DNA from 3 places in the Actinomadura sp. 3N407 genome. Region 2 is predicted to be linked to each of the others. Evidence: riboswitches for the same ligand, from Rfam matches in the RefSeq annotation. Region 2 holds a riboswitch; each other region holds the start of a gene.
What was found. A riboswitch is a leader RNA that binds a small molecule or an ion and turns the genes downstream of it on or off. The one in region 2 is predicted to bind cyclic di-AMP.
Positions count from the first base shown of each region.

Region 1 (6,240 bases), on a different contig from region 2:
AGCGGAGGGCACCTTCGGGCAGCCCGGGGTCCACGTCGCGGACGTGGACGATCTGCGGGGCGCCGCGCACGACCGCGCGGTGCTGTCCGAGGCCCGGGTCGTGCTGGCCCGGCGGCTCGGTGTTCCGACGGGGGAGGCCCTGCAGCATCTGATCTGGCTCGCGCGGGACCTGGACATGGACCTGTCCGAGGCGGCGTCCCTGCTGGTGAAGGACGGCGGTGCCGGGCCGGTGGGGGCCGTGGCGGCCGGACGCCGCGCGCCCCGCGCCGAGGGCGGGACGGCGGAGCGCCAGGCCGTGCTGTCGGAGGCCGAGGACGTCCTGCGCCGGGTGACGGCCGAGGACACCGCGGGAGACGCGGAGCTCCTCGAAGGGATGCCGGACGATCCGATGGCGCGGGCGGTGCTGGACGCGGCGCTCGACTCGTCGGCCCATCTGGTCCCGGTCCGGGGGGCGGACGGCAACGTGGCGGACTTCCTCTTCGCGGATCTCAACGGTGTGGCGCATGACATGTTCGGGCGCGGCAGGGAGGAGCTGACGGGGCTGCGGCTGCTGCGGACGGATCCGGGTGCGGTGCTGAGCGGGCTCTTCGACGACTACGTGGAGGTGCTGGAGTCCGGCAGTCGCTTGGAACGTTCCTCTTTCTTTTACTCCACTGCCCAGCGCGGCCTGTCCCGCTCGTCCCGGATGAGCGTGCGGTGTGTTCCGGTGCCGACCGGCATCTGCGTGACCTGGCGGTACCACTACGCCGAGGACCGGACGGCGCGGCGGCTGGAGCGGGTCGAGCGGCTCGCCCTGATCGGGTTCGGCGAGTGGGACCTGGCGACCGGGGAGGCGGACTGGACGCCGCAGATGCTCGCCAACTACGGGCTCGTCCCCGACGAGGTGCCGCCGATGCCGCACGATCTTCCCAAGGTCGTGGCGGAGGACGATCTCCCGCTGGTCGAGGAGGCCGTGCAGACGATGTTCTCGCGGCGCGAGCCGGTGGAGGCCGAGCACCGCGTGATCGCCCAGGACGGGGCGCCGAGGCATCTGTGGATCTTCGCCGAGCCGGTGCTGGCCGAGTCGGGGCTGCCGGTCTCGATCAACATCGTCTCGCAGGACATCACGCGGCGGCGCGGGGTGGAGCGGGCGCTGGCCGAGACCCGGCGGCAGATGCTGAAGCAGCAGGAGCGGATGGCGCAGGAGCGGCGGGTGGCGGTGACGCTGCGCAGAGCGATCCTGCCGGACGAGGACGAGGTGGAGCGGCTGCCGGGCCTGGTCACCTCGATCCGCAGCCTGGCGGCGGAGAGCACCGCCCGCATCGGCGGGGACTGGTTCGCGACCCGCGTGCTGGCCGACGGGCGGGCGCTGGTGGCCATCGGAGACGCGGCCGGGCACGGCCTGCCCGCGGCCGCGGCGATGGCGCGCAGCCGCAACGGGCTGCTGGGCCTCGCCTGCACGGGGGAGCCGGCGGGACGGCTGGTGGGCTGGCTGAACGAGCTGGTCGCGACCATGGACCCGCCGGCGACGGGTACCGCCGTCGTGGCTCATTTCGATCCGGCGCGCCGCGTCGTGGAGTGGACGTGCGCGGGTCATCCGCCGCCGATCCTGATCCGGGACGGGCGGGCGGCGCCGCTGGAGGTCGTCCGCGACCCGATGCTCGGCGCGATGGTGGGCTGGGAGTACACGACGATCACCACCCGGCTCCTCCGCGGCGACATGCTCTTCCTGTACACCGACGGCCTCGTGGAGCGCAGGGACGCGGACCTCGACGAGCGGATCTCCCGGCTCACCGCCATCCTGCGGGACTGCTCGACGCGGCCGGGGCTGGTGCTGGAGGAGGTGCTGGCGCGGATGGAGCATGACCGGGCGGCGGACGACACCACCCTCTTCGCGCTGCGCGTGGAGTGACGAGAACCATGTTTGACCTGCGAAGACCTCGCCGTGTGACTTAGGCCTCACCTGAGCGGGGCGCGGACGGCCGGCATGTGGCGGAACGCCATGTGCCGGCCGTCGCCGTCCGCGGGTTCTTTACCTTCTGCCTGGTGGGCGGCAGCCCCCTGCGGAAGGGGGATGCGAGCCGGTCGCCGGGTGATCGGGAAGACATCGGGCCCTGACGCTGTTGGTGGTGTCTTGGAGGGCCTTTGAGCAGGCAAGACGGAGTTTTGTCGGTGATTTGCTTTCCTTGAGAAGGTTGGTACCTTCTATCCGAATCCCGCAGCGCGCCCCATGCGTTGCCACCGGCCGTTCCATGTACGGCCGAGGATCGCGGAGCGGTATCCGCACGCGATGCGCGCCACAGACGCGCGCCCCCTCACCGAGATCAGTCGCTGAGATCAATCCGAAAATCCAGCACCGCGTCCGCGGTGCGAGGCCGAGTCCGTCCCGGTCCACTCGACCGGAACGGAGCCGGGGACCCAGGTTCCAGGGGTGAATCGGCGCGTCCGAGAGTCGCGCCGTAGGGCTACTTCCATGCCCGAATCCGTCAGCTAACCCGGTAGGCGTCATGGGAGACAAGGAGATTCCCTGCATGACCGGTCGTTTCAATCGACTTTCCCTGAACAACATCACGGCCACGCTGAACAGCTTCACGGCCGAGGACAAGGCCGTCAGCGTCGCCGTCAGCGCGGTGCTCGCCGGAGCCGTCGGGCTCGCGGTCTTCAACCCGCTCACCGGTGACGCGGTCGCCGAGACCCCGGCCCAGGCGGCGGCGGCCGCCTCCGCCGAGAAGGGCACCGTCTCGAGCGAGTCCGAGGCCGTCTCGGCCTCCGACTACGTGGAGGCGGGCTACAAGGTGCCGCCGCGTGCGGTGGAGGCCTCCGAGGTGCTCGAACTGGCCGAGGAGCAGGTCGGCATCCGCGAAGGCCAGGACGGCCAGACCAAGTTCCACGAGTGGTACGTGTCGACCCCCCACGCCAAGGCCACGGCCCAGCGTGACGGCGGGTTCTCCGTCGACGCCTACAACGGCGCGCAGTGGTGCAACATGTTCGTCTCATGGCTCGGCGCCCAGACCGGCGTCAAGAACATGGGCTGGGACGCCTACACCGTCCAGCACGCCTCCTGGTTCGAGGACACCGACCGCTGGGGCAAGAAGGCCAAGCCCGGCTCGGTCGTGTTCTTCGACTGGGACAGGGGTTCCAGCATCAGTGCCATCGACCACGTCGGCATCGTCGTCAAGGACAACGGTGACGGCACCATCAGCACCATCGAGGGCAACACCAACAACGCGGTGCAGAAGAAGGTCCGCGACAAGTCCTTGGTCGTGGGGTACGGCTACCCCGACTACGCGGCCTGATCCAGCCCGCGGTCCACGATCGGCGCACCAGCGCGGTCCCTGATCGGAAGGCGCCCGGCATACCCGCCGGGCGCCTTCTGGCGTTCCCGGGCGATCTGCCCCCATGTCTCCGCCGAAGGCGGGTAATACCAACCGTTGACAGGCTTTGATCGCCCTTGGACCTTAGCGCGGCGTTCCTGGAAAGGAACCCTGCACGCGCGTCCGACCGGCGCATGGAAGGGAGCAACTGAGAGCAGAAGGCCGGATCGGACGCCACTGCCGGAGGCCTGGGGCGTCCCCCGGAACTCCAAGCCGTGGAGGGGAAGCCCATGCGCCCTGATGTGAGTGTAGTGGTGATCGCCTACAACGACGCGCGGAGGCTGCCACGGGCCGCCGCGTCGTCGCTGGGGCAGTCGCTGGGGGCCGTCGAGACGGTCATCGTCGACGACGCGAGCACCGACGGCACCGCGGAGATCGCCGACCGGCTCGCCGCCGCGCACCCGGGGCGGGTCAGGGCCGTCCACCTCCCGTCGAACTCCGGTGGCTGCGGCCGCCCGCGCAACGCCGGCATCGAGGCCTCCACCGGCCGGTACGTGATGTTCCTCGACAGCGACGACCTCCTGGACCGGCACGCCTGCCTCAACCTCCTCGGCGCGGCCGAGGACACCGGCGCCGACATCGTGTCCGGCCGGTGCGACCGGGTCTTCCTGGACCGGCCGGAGGACGCGCAGGCACGCGTCCGCCCCTGGTATCCCTGGCTCTACGAGCGCAGGGCCGTGTACGGGTCGCTGAGCGAGAATCCCGACCTCCTCTACGACACCCTGTCGACCAACAAGGCCTACCGGCGGGGTTTCCTGGAGGACCAGGGGCTGCGGTTCGTCGAGGAGCTCTACTACGAGGACCTGCTGTTCACCGCCGAGGCGTACCTGGCGGCCGGCCGGACCGCGCTGATCCCGCACCGGGTCTACAACTGGCTGGTGCGGGAGCCGGCGACGGCGCCGTCCATCTCCAACAGGCGCGCCGAGCTGGCCAACTTCGCCGACCGGCTGGAGATCCACCGGCGCATCGACGAGCTGTTCGCACTGCGCGGGGCCCACGACCTGCGGCGGGCCAAGGACGTCAAGTTCATCAACCACGACCTGCTGCTCTACATGCGGGAGCTGCGCGGCCGCGACCGGGACTACCAGGCGCGGTTCCTCGACCTGGCGGCCGGCTACGTGGCCGAGCTGGATCCCCGGGCGTTCGAGGAGGCCAATCCGCTGCCCGCGATCGCCGCCTACCTGGCCCGTGAGGGAGACCACGCGGGGGCGCTCGCCGCCGCCGAGTACGCCCCCGGCAGCCGGCCCGAGCTGCGCGCGCGGCTCGTGGAGCGGAACGGACGGGTCTACTGGGGCGGCGGCCGCCCGCGCAGGACTCTCGGCCGCCGCATCCTGGACGTCACCGGCCTCGGCTTCCATCAGCGGCCGCTGAACGAGCTGTGCCCGGGCAACACGGTGACGCGGCTGGAGATGCGCGCCGGCCGCGTCCACATGGCCGGGGACGTGCTCAACCCGCTGAACCGGATCCCCGAGGACGCCGACCTGTCCGGCACGCTGGAGTTCAGCGACCGGCGCCGCCCGGCCCGCAGGGCGAGGGTCCGGGCGGCCGTCCGGCACGAGGGCGACCGGCTCAGCTGGCGGGCCGAGTTCGACCCGGCGGCCCGGATCCGGCCGATCGGGTTCGTCGACCCGGTGTGGGACGTGCGGTTCCGCCTGCGGGTGGACGGCGAGGACGTGGTCACCCGGCCCGGCGCGGGCCGGGGTTCGCCTCCGCTGGACGGTGTCATGCTGCCCGTCCGGCCCCGGCTGACGCGGCTCGCCGCCGACCGGCTCAGCTCGCGCGTCACCGGGCGCGGGCAGCTGGCGTTCGTCCTGGAGGCGGGGAGCCCGGGGGCGCGGCTCGCCGGCGCGGTCGTGCGCCGCGCCACCGGGACCCCGCCCGGACGGGCGGCCCGGCGGGCACGGCGCCTGGGCCGGCGCGTCCGCCGGAAGCTGACCTCGCACCACACCAAGATCGTCGTGTTCAACCGGGTGCTGAGCCGGCTGCCCGTCCGGACGGGCCTGGTGGTCTTCGAAAGCCACATGGGGAAGCAGTACTCGGACAACCCGAAGTACATCCACCGGGAGCTGCGCCGGTCGGGCCGGCCGGTGAAGGCGGTGTGGTCGTACGCCTCGTCCCCCAAGGGGTTCCCGGACGACGCCAGGCTGGTCCGGCGCGGCTCATGGGCCTATTTCCTGGCGCTCGCGCGCGCCGGGTTCTGGGTGGACAACCAGGGCTATCCGGATGGTCTCCGCAAGCGGCGCGAGACCACCTACATCCAGACCTGGCACGGGTCGGCTTTCAAGCTGATGGGCCTCGACCAGCCGCGGCTCAAGAGCGGCCCGGCCTCGGAGCGGGCCCGGCTGCGGCGGATGGTGGAGCGATTCGACTGCTTCCTCGTCCGGTCCGAGCACGACGTGGAGACCTTGTGCGGCGGCCTCGGGGTCCGTTCCGAGCTGCTCCGGGCCGGCTATCCCCGCAACGATCCCCTGGTCAACGGCGTGGACGGCGACCCGGAACTGGCCGCCGAGGTTGCGGCCCTCCGCGACTCGCTCGGGCTGGACGACGGTCGCCGCGCCGTCCTGTACGCGCCGACCTTCGCCACCCTCCCGGACGGGCGCCCGGTCGGGGTGCTGGAGCCGCCCATCGACCCGGAGGTGTTCGCGCGGGAACTGGGGGAGGAGTTCGTGCTGCTCGTCCGGCCGCACTACCTGTGCCGGGCCGACCTCCCGCCCGGCGCCCGCGCGGTCGTGCGGGACGCCGGCGCCGCGCCCGACGTCACCCCGCTGCTGCTGCTCGCGGACGCGCTGATCACCGACCACTCCTCGATCATGTTCGACTTCGCGCTGCTCGACCGGCCGATCGTCCTGCACCTCCCGGACGGCAGGGACCGCAGGACCGGCTACTT
Region 1 is NZ_JBQQBP010000022.1:109,105-115,344, reverse strand. It holds gene ACTWPP_RS38355 (PP2C family protein-serine/threonine phosphatase) at 1-1,891, shown strand, start outside; cyclic di-AMP (ydaO/yuaA leader) riboswitch at 2,343-2,498, shown strand; gene ACTWPP_RS38350 (CHAP domain-containing protein) at 2,511-3,275, shown strand; gene ACTWPP_RS38345 (bifunctional glycosyltransferase/CDP-glycerol:glycerophosphate glycerophosphotransferase) at 3,584-6,240, shown strand, end outside.
Region 1: linked by a shared signal. The riboswitch ahead of ACTWPP_RS38350 (CHAP domain-containing protein) and the one ahead of ACTWPP_RS36160 (M15 family metallopeptidase) in region 2 are both predicted to bind cyclic di-AMP.

Region 2 (6,240 bases):
GCTTCCATGACCGAGAGCCCCCAAGAGATACGTTCGCACCTGATCGATCAGAGAGATCATTCCAAGCGGCCGCCATCGGCGGAGGCACTTCGCGCCAAGATCTGGGGACGGTCGTTACCAGATCTTCCGCCGGTGGGTGCACATGGACACCGGTCGGAAACTCGCGGGCGCCGATGTCCGATCGGGCCCTCTCCCGTTCGTCTTGGAGGTGGAGAGCAACATCCGTTTCACGATCGGAAGGAGCGGGCCATGAACCCGACCCTCAACACCATCGACATCGTGGTGTCCGACATCCAGGCCTCGATGGACTTCTACGCCCGGCTCGGGCTGGCGTTCACCGTCGACGAGGCCTACCCGGACCACGCCGGCTGCGACCTGCCGAGCGGGCTCCACCTGATGCTGGACACCGAGAAGTTCCGCAGCTCCGCCCAGACCGGCGGATGGAGCCGCCCCTCCGGCGACCCGCGCAACTTCCTGGCCTTCCAGTTCGGCGACCCGGCCGCCGTCGACGCCAAGTACGCCGAACTCACCGGCGCCGGCCACACCGGCGTCCAGGAACCGTGGGACGCCTTCTGGGGGATGCGGTACGCCACCGTCCTCGACCCCGACGGCAACGGCATCGACCTGTACTGCCCCCTGCCCGCCGAGTAGACGGCCGCCCATTGACCGGCCGCCGGTACCCACATTCGATGGGGGGTTGCATCCGGTACCGGGGTACAGGCTTACCTTCGAGGTATGGAACTGGAACAGGTACGGTCCGGGCCGGGCGATGCGGGGTGGGCGCCGCGGGCGTGCACCCTGCCGACGGCCGAGCGGCCGTTGAGGGAGGCCGAGTTCGACGCGCTGTTCGGCGAGGCGGTGACCGAGGTGCGGCGTGCGGGGCCGGGACGCGTCGAGCTGGTGTTGCGTTCCGAGCCGGATGTGGCCGCCCGGGCGGCCGGGCTGGCGGTGCGCGAGACCGGCTGCTGCTCGTTCTTCACCTTCGCCCTGACGGCGGCCGGCGGCGCGCTGACCCTGGAGGTGAGCGTCGCCGGCCCGCACGTCGAGGTGCTGGACGCCCTGGCCGCCCGCGCGGCGGAGCTGGCGGGCCAGGGGAGCCGGGCGTGACCGGGCCCGCCGTCGCCGGCGGGTTGCGCAGCGGGCAGGTCGCGGCGGCGGCCGGGGTGAATCTCCAGACGCTCCGGTACTACGAGCGCCGGGGCCTGCTCGCCGAGCCCGAGCGGACGGCGGGTGGGCACCGGGTGTATCCGGCCGAGGCGGTGACGCTGCTGCGGGTGATCAAGACCGCGCAGCGGCTCGGGTTCACCCTGGAGGAGGTCGCCGAACTGCTGGACGCCGGGACGCACCGGCACCGCCGCGCCGATTCCGGGTTGCGGACGCGGGTGAGCGCCAAACTCGCCGAGGTCGAATCCAGAATCGTCGATCTGCGCACCATCGCGGGCACGTTGCGCCAAGCCCTGGACGCCGGGTGCGACGATCTGGTCGCATGCGCCGGGGAACAGGGCTGCCCGCTGCCGTTCGCCGACCTGGCCGTCGACTCCGGTGGCGAGGACACGAGCCCACCGGCCGCCGCCGCGGGCCCGAGCCGTCTGCTCGGGCCCAGCCGCCGTGCGGGTCGCTAGTCGTCCTGGCCGCCGTCGAACTCCCAGTGCCACGGTTCGTACGGGTTGCTGTAGGCCCAGGCCGGGTGGATCCAGCCGTACTTCTCGGAGTTGTCTTCCATCCACTCGAACTGGGGTGAATCGGCGTCCTGGACGCCGTCGCACAAGTCGAGGGCGATGCCGTTCCCGTGCTTGCTGTTGCCCGGTCGCGCGGCCATGCCCGCCGGCATGGTCTCGTACAGCTCCTGCTGCTTCTCGTAGCTGCGATAGGAGCTCCGCACGCACATCTCGTGGCCGAAGCGCTCCTGGTAGGCCGCGTTGAGCTTGTAGAACGCCACCGCGGCGTCGGCTCGCAGGAACTCGTCCCGCTGTGGCAGCGGGCAGAGCTCGTCGACCGGGATCCGGCCGTTGGGGTACCCGTGGTCCGTGGCCTCCGAGGGCTCGCAGTCGGCCGGCGGCTCGCTCGGCGCGTCCTCGGCTCGTCGGGAATCCGGTCGTTCGCCGCGGTCCGCCGAGACCTTCGCGGAGGCGGGCCTGCCGGGGTTCTCGGAGTCTCCGCCCCCCGGCATGAGGGCGAGGGAGCCGACAAGGGCACCGGCGAGGACGACGCCCAATACGGGTGGGGGGTATCCGTTCTTCTTGACGTGCCTGCCTGTCACGGCATCTGCTCCTTCCATGTCGCCTACCGGGTTAGCTGACGGATTCGGACGTGGAAGTCGCCCTACGACCCTTCCCGAACATGGCGAGAAGGCGTCGATTCACCCCTGCGAGGCGGCACAGGCCGGCCGGCCTGGACGTCACTCGCGCTGGTTCCCCGGCTCCGCGCGATCGCGGACTCGGCGTCGCCGCCTTCATCCCGAGCCGCGGGCTGAGGATGAGACGGACGCACTGGTCGATGGCCACGGCGCATGGCGGGCGCCGAATTCGGACAGAACCTACCAAAGGCTCAAGAGAATGCAAACACCCACAAAATCAGCAATGCCGCAGGTCGGACGGTGAGAGGGACGTCATCGACCGAGACCTGCGCGCGGTGGCGGCTAGACGGCATCGAGGTCGGCGGCCGAGTAGCGGGCGGTGAACAGGTGCATGGTGCGTGCGGGTGACCCGTGCGCTCCGTGCTCCGGGGGGCGGCCCGCCAGGAGTACGTCGACCCGGTCGCGCAGTGCCGTGGCGCCCGGCATCCGCACGATCTCGTCCCAGCCGTAACCGGTGAGCAGGATGACCGACAGGGAGGTCTCCTCCCGGACGCGGGCCAGCAGCCGGAGGACGGCGCGGCGCTGCCGGAGCGGCTCGTCGCCTCTGACCGTCACGCCCTCGATCCGGTCGCCCAGGGCGGCGATGTGCGCGAACGTCTCGTCCACCGTGACTCGGAAGCCGTGCCCCGCGGGTGCGGCGCCGGGGCGGCCGGGGCTCCGCAACCACAGGACGGCACGGGAGCCGGGGCCGCTGGTCTCGCTGACGCGCTCGAAGGCGCTGATGTGCAGCGGGCGCGGCCGGATCACGCGGCCGGTCCTCGCCGCGCGTCCGTCTGGCCCACCGTGATCGCTGGAACTCACGCCGTGATTACACTTCCGTCACGCCGGGACCGGTCCCGGTACGCGATCCCGGACGATGGTCGACGGTGAGTCCGGCGGCAGGAGGAGGACGGCGGTGGAGCCGCTTCGGCGTGGTGATCCGCACCGGGTGGGTCCGTACCGGCTGCTCGGCAGGCTCGGCGCGGGCGGGATGGGGGTCGTCTACCTGGGACGGTCGGGGGCCGGCCGGCCGATCGCCGTCAAGGTCATCAGGCGGTCGATGGCGGGGGAGCCCAGATACGCGGCCCGGTTCCGCCGCGAGGTGGACGCCGCCCGCCGGGTGTCGGGGGTGTTCACCGCGCCGGTGCTGGACGCCGACCCGGACGCGGCCGCGCCGTGGCTGGTCACCGCCTACCTGCCGGGGCTGTCGCTGCGCGAGGCCGTCGGCCGGTTCGGCCCGCTGCCGCCGGACGCCGTCCGGCCGCTGGCGGCCGGGCTGGCCGAGGCGCTCGCGGACATCCACCGCACCGGCGTGGTGCACCGCGACCTGAAGCCGGGCAACGTGATGCTGACCGCCGGCGGGCCCCGGGTGATCGACTTCGGCATCGCCCGGCCGGAGGACGCGACGGCCATCACCCGCGTGGGCGCGCCCATCGGCACGCCCGGGTTCATGGCGCCCGAGCAGGTCCGCGGGGAGAAGGTCGGGCCGGCGGCCGACGTGTTCTCCCTGGGCGCGATGCTGGCGTACGCGGCGACCGGGGCGGAGCCGTTCGGGTCCGGGCCGGCGCGGTCGCGTGACCTGCGGGCGATGACGGCGCACGCGGACCTGGACGCGATCACCGAACCCTGGCTGCTCGCGCTGATCGGGGCGTGCCTGCACGTCGACCCCGGGCTGCGTCCGTCCGCCGCCGCCGTGCTGGAACTGCTGGGACCGCCGGGTCGGGACGAGCCGTCCCTGCTGGGGGCCCGGTGGCTGCCGCCGGGGATCGCGGAGGAGATCGACCGCCGCACCGCCGAGGCCGAGACGCTGACGCGGCCCCCGGCCGGCGACGCGGCGGACCGGGACTCCGCGGCCGGGCAGGCGCCGACGGAGGATCCGGACGGTGCCGTCCAGGGCACGGCGCCCCCGGCGGAGGACGTCACCCGCCGGACGATCCTGGCCGGGGTGGGCGCGGGCGTCCTGACGGCGGGCGCTCTCGGGACGTTCGCGTGGCGGAGGACCCGCGACCGGAGCGACGGCTCGCGACCGCCCGGGGCGCGGCGCGCCGGCGCGCCGGAGGGACCGCCGCCCGAGGGACGTTCGAGGTGGACGCGCCGGGTGAGCGAGGATTTCCTGAGCCTCGCCACCGCCGGTGGGGTGCTGCTGGCGAACGGGAGCGAGAAGAACGGGGACGACGGCACCGGAATCGTCCACGCGCTGGATTCGCGCACGGGCAAGGTGCTGTGGAAGCGCGACGGAGGCTCCTCCGCGGTGGGCGGAGGCGACGTGACGTATCTGACCCTGAACGAGAGCAGGGAGATCAGCGCGGTCCGTTCCAGGACGGGCGAGGAGCTGTGGAGGCATGAGGTCGACTTCGACAGGCTCCCGAGCGGGGACCTGGCGGCCACCGGCCCGGTGGTCGTCTTCGGCCGCGAGGAGATCACCGCGCTGGACGCGACCGGCGGGGGGCGCCGCTGGACGTCCCGGGCGGCCGCCCGGTCCGGGCTCTCCGCGGCGGACGGCCTCGTGCTGGCGCTGTCGTCCGAGGCCCTGGTCGGCCTGGACGCGCGGACCGGGAAGACCCGCTGGACGTATCCGCTGGACTACGGCGACTACCAGATCACCGGCGACGGCATGGTCTTCGCCTGCGACCGGTTCGGGACGTTGCACGCGATACGCGCCGCCGACGGCGCGTCCGCCTGGCGGAGACGGAACGTCGGCGGCTGGGGCAGCCAGGTGGGCGGCGGGCGCTTCTACGTCGAAGGACGCGATGGCGTCGTGCTCGCCCTGGACAGCGCGACCGGACGGCAGATCTGGTCGCGCGGGCTGACGCGGCTGAAGGACGATCCCCGCGGCCAGGCGACGGCCTATTGCCTGTCCGGCACCACCCTGTACGCCATCTGCGCCGACGGCAATCTCTACGCGCTGGACACCGCCGACGGCCGTGTCCGGTGGACCTACGGAACCGAGAAATCCATCCGCGTCCAGCCTGTGAGCGTGAACGGGCTGGTCTTCATCGGCGCCGGGGACGGGAACGTCCGGGCCGTCGCCGCACCACGCTGAATCGGAGGACCATGTGCGACCCCTTGAGCCGGACGACCCACGCTGGGTGGAGACCATGGGACGGCGGTACCGCGTCCTGGCGCGCATCGGGTCCGGCGGGATGGGCGTGGTGTATCTCGGCCGCTCCGCCGCCGGGCGGACCGTGGCGATCAAGATGGTGCATCCCGAGTTCGCCGCGGACCACGACTTCCGGGCCCGGTTCGAGCGCGAGGCCAGGGTCGCGCGATCGGTCGGCGGCGGCTTCACCGCCGCGGTGATCGACGCCGATCCGGGCGCGGAGATCCCGTGGCTGGTGACCGAGTTCCTGCCGTCGGTGTCGCTGCGCGACGCCGTCCACGCGTCCGGCCCGCTCGCGGTGGACGCGGTGTGGGCGCTGGCGGCGGGCGTCGCGGAGGCGCTCGTGTCGATTCACGGCGCCGGCGTCGTGCACCGGGACCTGAAACCCGCGAACGTCCTGCTGACCGCGGACGGTCCCCGCGTGATCGACTTCGGCATCGCCCGCGCGGTGGACTCCTCGTCCATCTCGCGCCCGGGTGCGCAGGCCGGATCCCCGGGGTTCATGTCGCCGGAGCAGGTGGCGGGGGTGACGGTCGGCCCGTCCGGCGACGTCTTCTCGTTCGGGTCGACGCTGGCGTTCGCGTGCACGGGCCGGGAACCGTTCGGCGAGGGCCCGTGGCATGCGAAGATGCGACGCGTCCAGACGGAGCCGCCGCGGCTTGACGGGATCGCCGACGGTGACCTCCGGTCGTTGATCGAGTCGTGCATGCAGCTCGACCCGGAGCGCCGGCCCACCGCCCGCCGGCTGGTGGAGCGGCTGTCGGGCCGGGGGGACGGTGGCGTCCCGCTGCCGCCCGCCGTGGTG
Region 2 is NZ_JBQQBP010000019.1:98,643-104,882, forward strand. It holds gene ACTWPP_RS36140 (WD40 repeat domain-containing serine/threonine protein kinase) at 1-8, opposite strand, end outside; gene ACTWPP_RS36145 (VOC family protein) at 250-651, shown strand; gene ACTWPP_RS36150 (hypothetical protein) at 736-1,107, shown strand; gene ACTWPP_RS36155 (MerR family transcriptional regulator) at 1,104-1,622, shown strand; gene ACTWPP_RS36160 (M15 family metallopeptidase) at 1,619-2,260, opposite strand; cyclic di-AMP (ydaO/yuaA leader) riboswitch at 2,267-2,453, opposite strand; gene ACTWPP_RS36165 (4Fe-4S cluster-binding domain-containing protein) at 2,639-3,103, opposite strand; gene ACTWPP_RS36170 (protein kinase domain-containing protein) at 3,252-5,378, shown strand; gene ACTWPP_RS36175 (serine/threonine-protein kinase) at 5,392-6,240, shown strand, end outside.

Region 3 (6,240 bases), on a different contig from region 2:
AGCGGTTCGGGCAGGCCGTCCCGCCGCCACGTTTCCGCCACCCCGTCGATGTCGTCGCTCGGCCCGCCGTCGTCTCCCTGCACGACCCGAGAATACTCGCTCCGCACATTGCTTTTTGAAAAGCTTCTCCCTAACCTTTACGTATGACTTCCTTGCTCCTTCGAAACGGCCTGGTCATCGACACCGTGCCCGCACCGACCGTGCTCGGACGCGCCGACGTGCTCATCGAGGACGACCGGATCGCCGCGGTGGGCCCCGGACTGCCGGCTCCCCCCGGCACCGACGTGATCGACGCGACGGGCCGCATCGTCATCCCCGGGTTCGTCGACACCCACCGCCACACCTGGCAGGCGGGCATCCGCGCGATCCTCCCCGACAGCACGCTCCCCGCCTACGTGGGACGCGTCCTCCGCGAACTCGCGCCCCGGTACCGCCCCGACGACGTGTACACCGGAACCCTCGCCGGTTCCCTGGAGTGCCTCGACTCCGGCATCACCACGCTGATCGACTGGTCGCACATCCAGCTCGGCCCCGGCCACACGGACGCCGGCATCGCCGCGTTGCGCGCGTCCGGCATCCGGGCGGTGTTCGCCTACTGCTACGGCACCGATGACGACCTCGTCGCCCTCGCCGCCGAGACGGCCCGCGTCCGCCGCGAGTACTTCGACACGCCCGGCGTGACGGTCACGATGAGCATGGCCGCGGCCGGTCCGGAGATCGCCGGCGAGGAACGCGCACTCATCGAATGGAGACTGGCCCGCGACCTGGCGATGCCGGTCACCGCGCACATGGGCGGCCACGGCGCCGAGAGCGCCGCGCGCGGCCTGGCGTTCCTCGACGCCAACGGGCTGATGAGTCACCCGACGATGTACGTGCACGCCAACCACTACACCGGTGAGGCGCTCAAGCGGATCGCCGCCCACGGCGGGACGGTGTCCGTCGCCCCCGGCATCGAGGACGCCCTGGACATCGGCCCGCCGCCCACCGGACGGGCCCGCGAGGCCGGCGTCCCGACCGGGCTCGGCGCCGACACCGTCGCCAGCGGCCCCGGCGACATGTTCTCCGTGATGCGGGCCGCCTACTTCCTGGAGCGCGGACGCCCGGACGGCGCCGGCCTCGGCTTCACGGCCGCCGACGCGCTGCGGATGGCCACCATCGAGGGCGCGGAGGTCGCCGGCCTCGCGGACGTCACCGGTTCCCTGACGCCGGGCAAGCAGGCGGACGTCCTCGTCCTGCGCACCGACACACTGGGCGTCGCGGCGGCCCACGACCCCATCGCGGCCGTGGTCCTCGCGGCCGACACCCGCAACGTCGACACCGTCCTCGTCGGCGGCCGGGTGCTCAAGCGCGGGGGAGCCCTGCGGGGCCACGACATCCCGTCGCTGCTGGCGTCCCTCGCGGACTCGGCCGGGCGCCTCGCCGCGGCCTGACGCGAGTAATCCGGAGGGGAACCGCCGGGACGCGTGGCATGCTGATCGGCGTGGAGCCCGAGATAACCATCCGAGTCGCCGGCGAGCTGCTGATGTTCCTGCCCGCCGCACGGCGGGAGACCGTGAGCCGCCTCGCCTACGACGGGACCTCGACGCTGGGACATCTCGTGGAGTCGCTCGGCGTCCCGCTGCCCGAGGCCGGCCCGATGACCGTCGGCGGCGAGCCGGCCGGTCCCGCCACCCGCCCGGATCCCGGCGACGAGGTGCGGGTGGAGGCGGTGCCGCGCCCGCAGCCCGTCCCGCTCGAACCGGGCCAGGCCGCCCCCCGCTTCGTCCTCGACGTGCACCTGGGCACGCTGGCCCGGCGGCTGCGTCTCCTCGGCCTCGACACCGCCTACCACAACGACATGGACGACCCGGCGCTGGTCGTCCAGGCGAACGAGGAACGCCGCGTCCTGCTCACCCAGGACCGCGGGCTGCTCCGCCGCCGCGCGCTGTGGTTCGGCGCGTACGTCCGCGGCTCCCGCCCGGACGACCAGCTCCGCGACGTGCTGGACCGCTTCGCGCCCGTGCTCCGCCCGTGGACGCGCTGCACCGCCTGCAACGGCGAACTCGTCCCGGTCGACAAGGAGGAGATCGAAGGCGACCTGGAGGCGGGCACCCGCCGCAGCTACGACGTGTACGGCCGCTGCGCCGACTGCGGCCAGCTCTACTGGCGCGGCGCGCACGGCGGCCGCCTGGAGGAGATCGTCCGGGACGCGGTACGCCTGGTCGAGTCCATCCGGGAGACCGGACGGGCCGGGAGCGCCGTCTGACACCGATACCGGACGACAGGGAAGAGGAGCCGGTGGCGAACGATCTCGTGGTGGTCGGCGCGGCGATCATTTCGGACGGGCGGCTGCTGAGCGCCCAGCGGGCCGAGCCGCCGCACATGGCGGGCGGCTGGGAGCTGCCCGGCGGGAAGGTCGACCCGGGCGAGACGGACGAGGACGCGCTGGTGCGCGAGTGTCACGAGGAACTCGCCATCAAGATCCGGCTGATCGGCCGGATCGGCGGGGACTGGCGGCTGAGCGAACGGAGCGTGCTGCGGGTGTGGACCGCGCAGATCCTCGAAGGCGAGCCGCAGGCCCTGGAACACCTGGCGCTGCGCTGGCTGTCCCCGGACGAGCTGTACGAAGTCGACTGGCTCCCCGGCGACCTCCCCGTCATCGACGCCCTGGCCCACCAGGGCCTCACCTGAACAACGAAGCAGGACGCTGCAGTAACTCGTCCCCGGACGACACCAGCCACCACACCAGCCACGCACCAACCCAAACCGTCGCGATCGCGTCCGAAGGCAGGTTCAAGCTTGCGAGAACCTGATCGCGCAGCGAGCCGCCAAGGCGAGCCGGAGCGATGCAGCGATCGCACGCAGTGCCCGCCGAAGGAGGGCCCTCCAGGGCCCGACGCCAAGGGCACTGCAATCAGGAAACGCGGTTGGCGCCCGCGTAGTCCGAGCGGTCCGACATCTTTGAGATCTTCACCACATCGCCGGTCTGCGGGGCGTGCAGGTACTTGCCGTCGCTGAGGTAGATGCCCATGTGGTGGAGGTTGCCGCCGAAGTAGACCAGGTCGCCCGAACGGAGCCGGCTCTTGGAGACCTTGGTGCCGAGGCCGTAGAGGGCGCCGGTGTAGTGCGGCAGCCCGCGCTTCCCGATCTGGGCGTAGGCCCAGACGACGAGTCCTGAGCAGTCGAAGCTGTTCGGACCGGCGGCGGCCCACACGTAGGGCGAGCCGAGCTTGGTGAGCGCCTTGCGGGCCATGTCGGCCGGTGCGCCCGAGCCCTTCACGGTCGCGCGCAGGCCGCTGCGGGGGTCGTCGATGTGCGTGGTGGTCAGCTTGTCCAGCCGCTTCGTCACCTCGGCGACCTTGGTCCTGGCCGCTTCGCGGGCCTTCTCGGCGTCCGCTGCGGCCTTTTCGACCTGGGCCGTCTTCGCCTCCGCCGTGCGCTGCGCCGTCTCGGCCCGCTCGATCTGCTTCTGCAGCGCCTGGACGGTGGTGACCTGGCTCTGCGTCAGGTAGGCGCGTTCGGACAGCCCTTCGGAGGAGCCGTCGGCGCCGAAGATCACGTCAGGGGCGCCGGTCATGTAGTTCGCCGCGGCCATCCGTCCGAGCTGTTCGCGGGCCGGTGCCGCCTGGGCGCGCAGCGTCGCGGCCTGCTTGGCGGCGGCCTGCCCGGCCTTCTTGGCCTTGTCCAGGTCCACGCGGGTCTTGTTGTACTGCTCGGTGAGGATCTCGGCCTCTTCGTTGAGCGCGTCCAGGCTCTTGCGCAGCCCTTCCTCCGTCGTCGGAGTGGGCGTCGGGGAGGCCGCGGCGGCGAGCTGGAACGGCGGCGCGGCATGGGCGGCGACGGGCGCGGTGGCGCCGAGGCCGATCAGGAGCATCGTGGCCGTGGCGGCGGGCGTGACGCGCCGCCACCGTTGTGGAGCCGGTGCCAAACCGGTGTTCTCCTCTCCTCGCGCGCCTACCGGGTTAGCTGACGGGTTCGGGCCAGGAGTCGCCCTACGACGTACGTCGATTCACCCCAGGGACGTGGGTCCCCGGCTCTCCCGTACGCGGGAGATTCGGCGCTCCGGCCGCAGCCCCGGGGGACGGGGCTCCGGACGACCGGATCTCGGGCAGATTACAAAGAACGGGCAAAGTTGGCGAATCGGGGCCCCTGGGACCAATGGGACGGCCGTCACGGAACGGGGTGCGGGCACGGGCAAGTAGAATGGTCGATGCCGTGTTCTGCGGCGGATCCCGAACTCTCACCCCAAGGCGAGCCCCGCATGCCCATCTCCACGCGCGACGACCTCCGGAACGTCGCGATCGTCGCCCACGTCGACCACGGAAAGACGACGCTGGTCGACGCCATGCTCTGGCAGTCCGGGGCCTTCCGTGAGAACCAGAACGTCGACGACCGGGTGATGGACTCCGACGACCTGGAGCGCGAGAAGGGGATCACCATCCTCGCGAAGAACACCGCCGTCCGGCACAACGGGCTGACGATCAACATCATCGACACCCCCGGGCACGCCGACTTCGGTGGCGAGGTGGAGCGCGGGCTGTCCATGGTGGACGGCGTCGTCCTGCTGGTGGACGCCAGCGAGGGCCCGCTCCCGCAGACCCGGTTCGTGCTGCGCAAGGCGCTCGCGGCGCGGCTGCCGGTGATCCTCGTCGTGAACAAGACCGACCGTCCCGACGCCCGCATCGACGAGGTCGTGGACGAGACGTACGAGCTGTTCATGGACCTCGACGCCGACGAGGACCAGATCGACTTCCCGATCGTGTACGCGTCGGGACGCGCCGGGCGGGCGTCGCTGGACAAGCCCGCCGACGGCGACATGCCCGGCAGCGACGACCTGGAGCCGCTGTTCAAGGTCATCACCGAGACGATCCCGGCGCCGTCCTACGACCCGGACGTCCCGCTGCGGGCGCACGTCACCAACCTGGACGCCTCCAGCTACCTCGGCCGGATCGCGCTGTGCCGGCTGCACGCCGGAACGATCAAGAAGGGCCAGCAGGTCGCCTGGTGCCGGCATGACGGCAGCGTCGAGCGGGTGAAGATCACCGAGCTGCTGATGACGGACGCGCTCGTCCGCAAGCCCGCGCAGGAGGCGGGGCCGGGCGACATCATCGCGATCGCCGGCATCCCCGACATCATGATCGGCGACACGATCGCCGACCCGGACGACCCCCGCCCGCTGCCGCTGATCACCGTGGACGAGCCCGCGATCTCCATGACGGTCGGCACCAACACCGGGCCGATGGCGGGACGGGAGAAGGGCACCAAGGTCACCGCCCGGATGGTCAAGGACCGGCTGGAGCGCGAGCTGGTCGGCAACGTGTCCATCAGGGTGCTGCCGACCGAGCGTCCGGACGCGTGGGAGGTGCAGGGCCGCGGCGAGCTGGCCCTGGCGATCCTGGTCGAGAACATGCGCCGCGAGGGCTACGAGCTGACCGTCGGCAAGCCGCAGGTGGTCGTCAAGGTCATCGACGGCAAGAAGCACGAGCCGGTCGAGCGGCTCACCATCGACATCCCCGAGGAGCATCTCGGCGCCGTCACGCAGCTGCTGGCGGTCCGCAAAGGCCGCATGGAGCAGATGACCAACCACGGCACCGGCTGGATCCGGATGGAGTTCCTCGTCCCGGCGCGCGCCCTGATCGGGTTCCGCACCGAGTTCATGACCGAGACCCGCGGCACCGGCATGGCGCATCACGTGTTCGAGGCCTACGAGCCCTGGTTCGGTGAGCTGCGCACCCGTCCGTCCGGTTCCCTCGTCGCCGATCGCTCCGGCGCGGCCACCGCGTACGCGATCACGAACCTGCAGGACCGCGGCACGTTCTTCGTCGGGCCGACGACCGAGGTGTACGAGGGCATGATCGTCGGGGAGAACTCCCGCGCCGACGACATGGACGTCAACATCACCAAGGAGAAGAAGCTCACGAACATGCGGTCGTCCACCGGTGACGAGCTGGAGCGGCTCACCCCGCCGCGGCTGCTGTCGCTGGAGGAGGCCCTGGAGTTCTGCCGCGAGGACGAGTGCGTCGAGGTCACCCCGGGCGCCGTCCGCATCCGCAAGGTCGTGCTGGCCGCCAAGGAGCGCGAGCGCACGCGCGCCCGCACCAAGCGCGCCGGCTAGCTCCTCACCGTCCCGCAGAACGACGAAGGGCGGCCCCGCGGTTCTCGACCGCGGGGCCGCCCTTTCGCCGTGCTGCTCAGTTCAGCTGGACGGTCCCGGTCACGTCGGCGGCCAGGCGGAGCTGGTCGCCGTTGCGGAGGGGCGCC
Region 3 is NZ_JBQQBP010000004.1:9,431-15,670, forward strand. It holds gene ACTWPP_RS10695 (MarR family winged helix-turn-helix transcriptional regulator) at 1-83, opposite strand, end outside; gene ACTWPP_RS10700 (amidohydrolase family protein) at 144-1,430, shown strand; gene ACTWPP_RS10705 (Mut7-C RNAse domain-containing protein) at 1,469-2,245, shown strand; gene ACTWPP_RS10710 ((deoxy)nucleoside triphosphate pyrophosphohydrolase) at 2,278-2,670, shown strand; gene ACTWPP_RS10715 (NlpC/P60 family protein) at 2,894-3,907, opposite strand; cyclic di-AMP (ydaO/yuaA leader) riboswitch at 3,915-4,049, opposite strand; gene typA (translational GTPase TypA) at 4,241-6,094, shown strand; gene ACTWPP_RS10725 (FHA domain-containing protein) at 6,171-6,240, opposite strand, start outside.
Region 3: linked by a shared signal. The riboswitch ahead of ACTWPP_RS10715 (NlpC/P60 family protein) and the one ahead of ACTWPP_RS36160 (M15 family metallopeptidase) in region 2 are both predicted to bind cyclic di-AMP.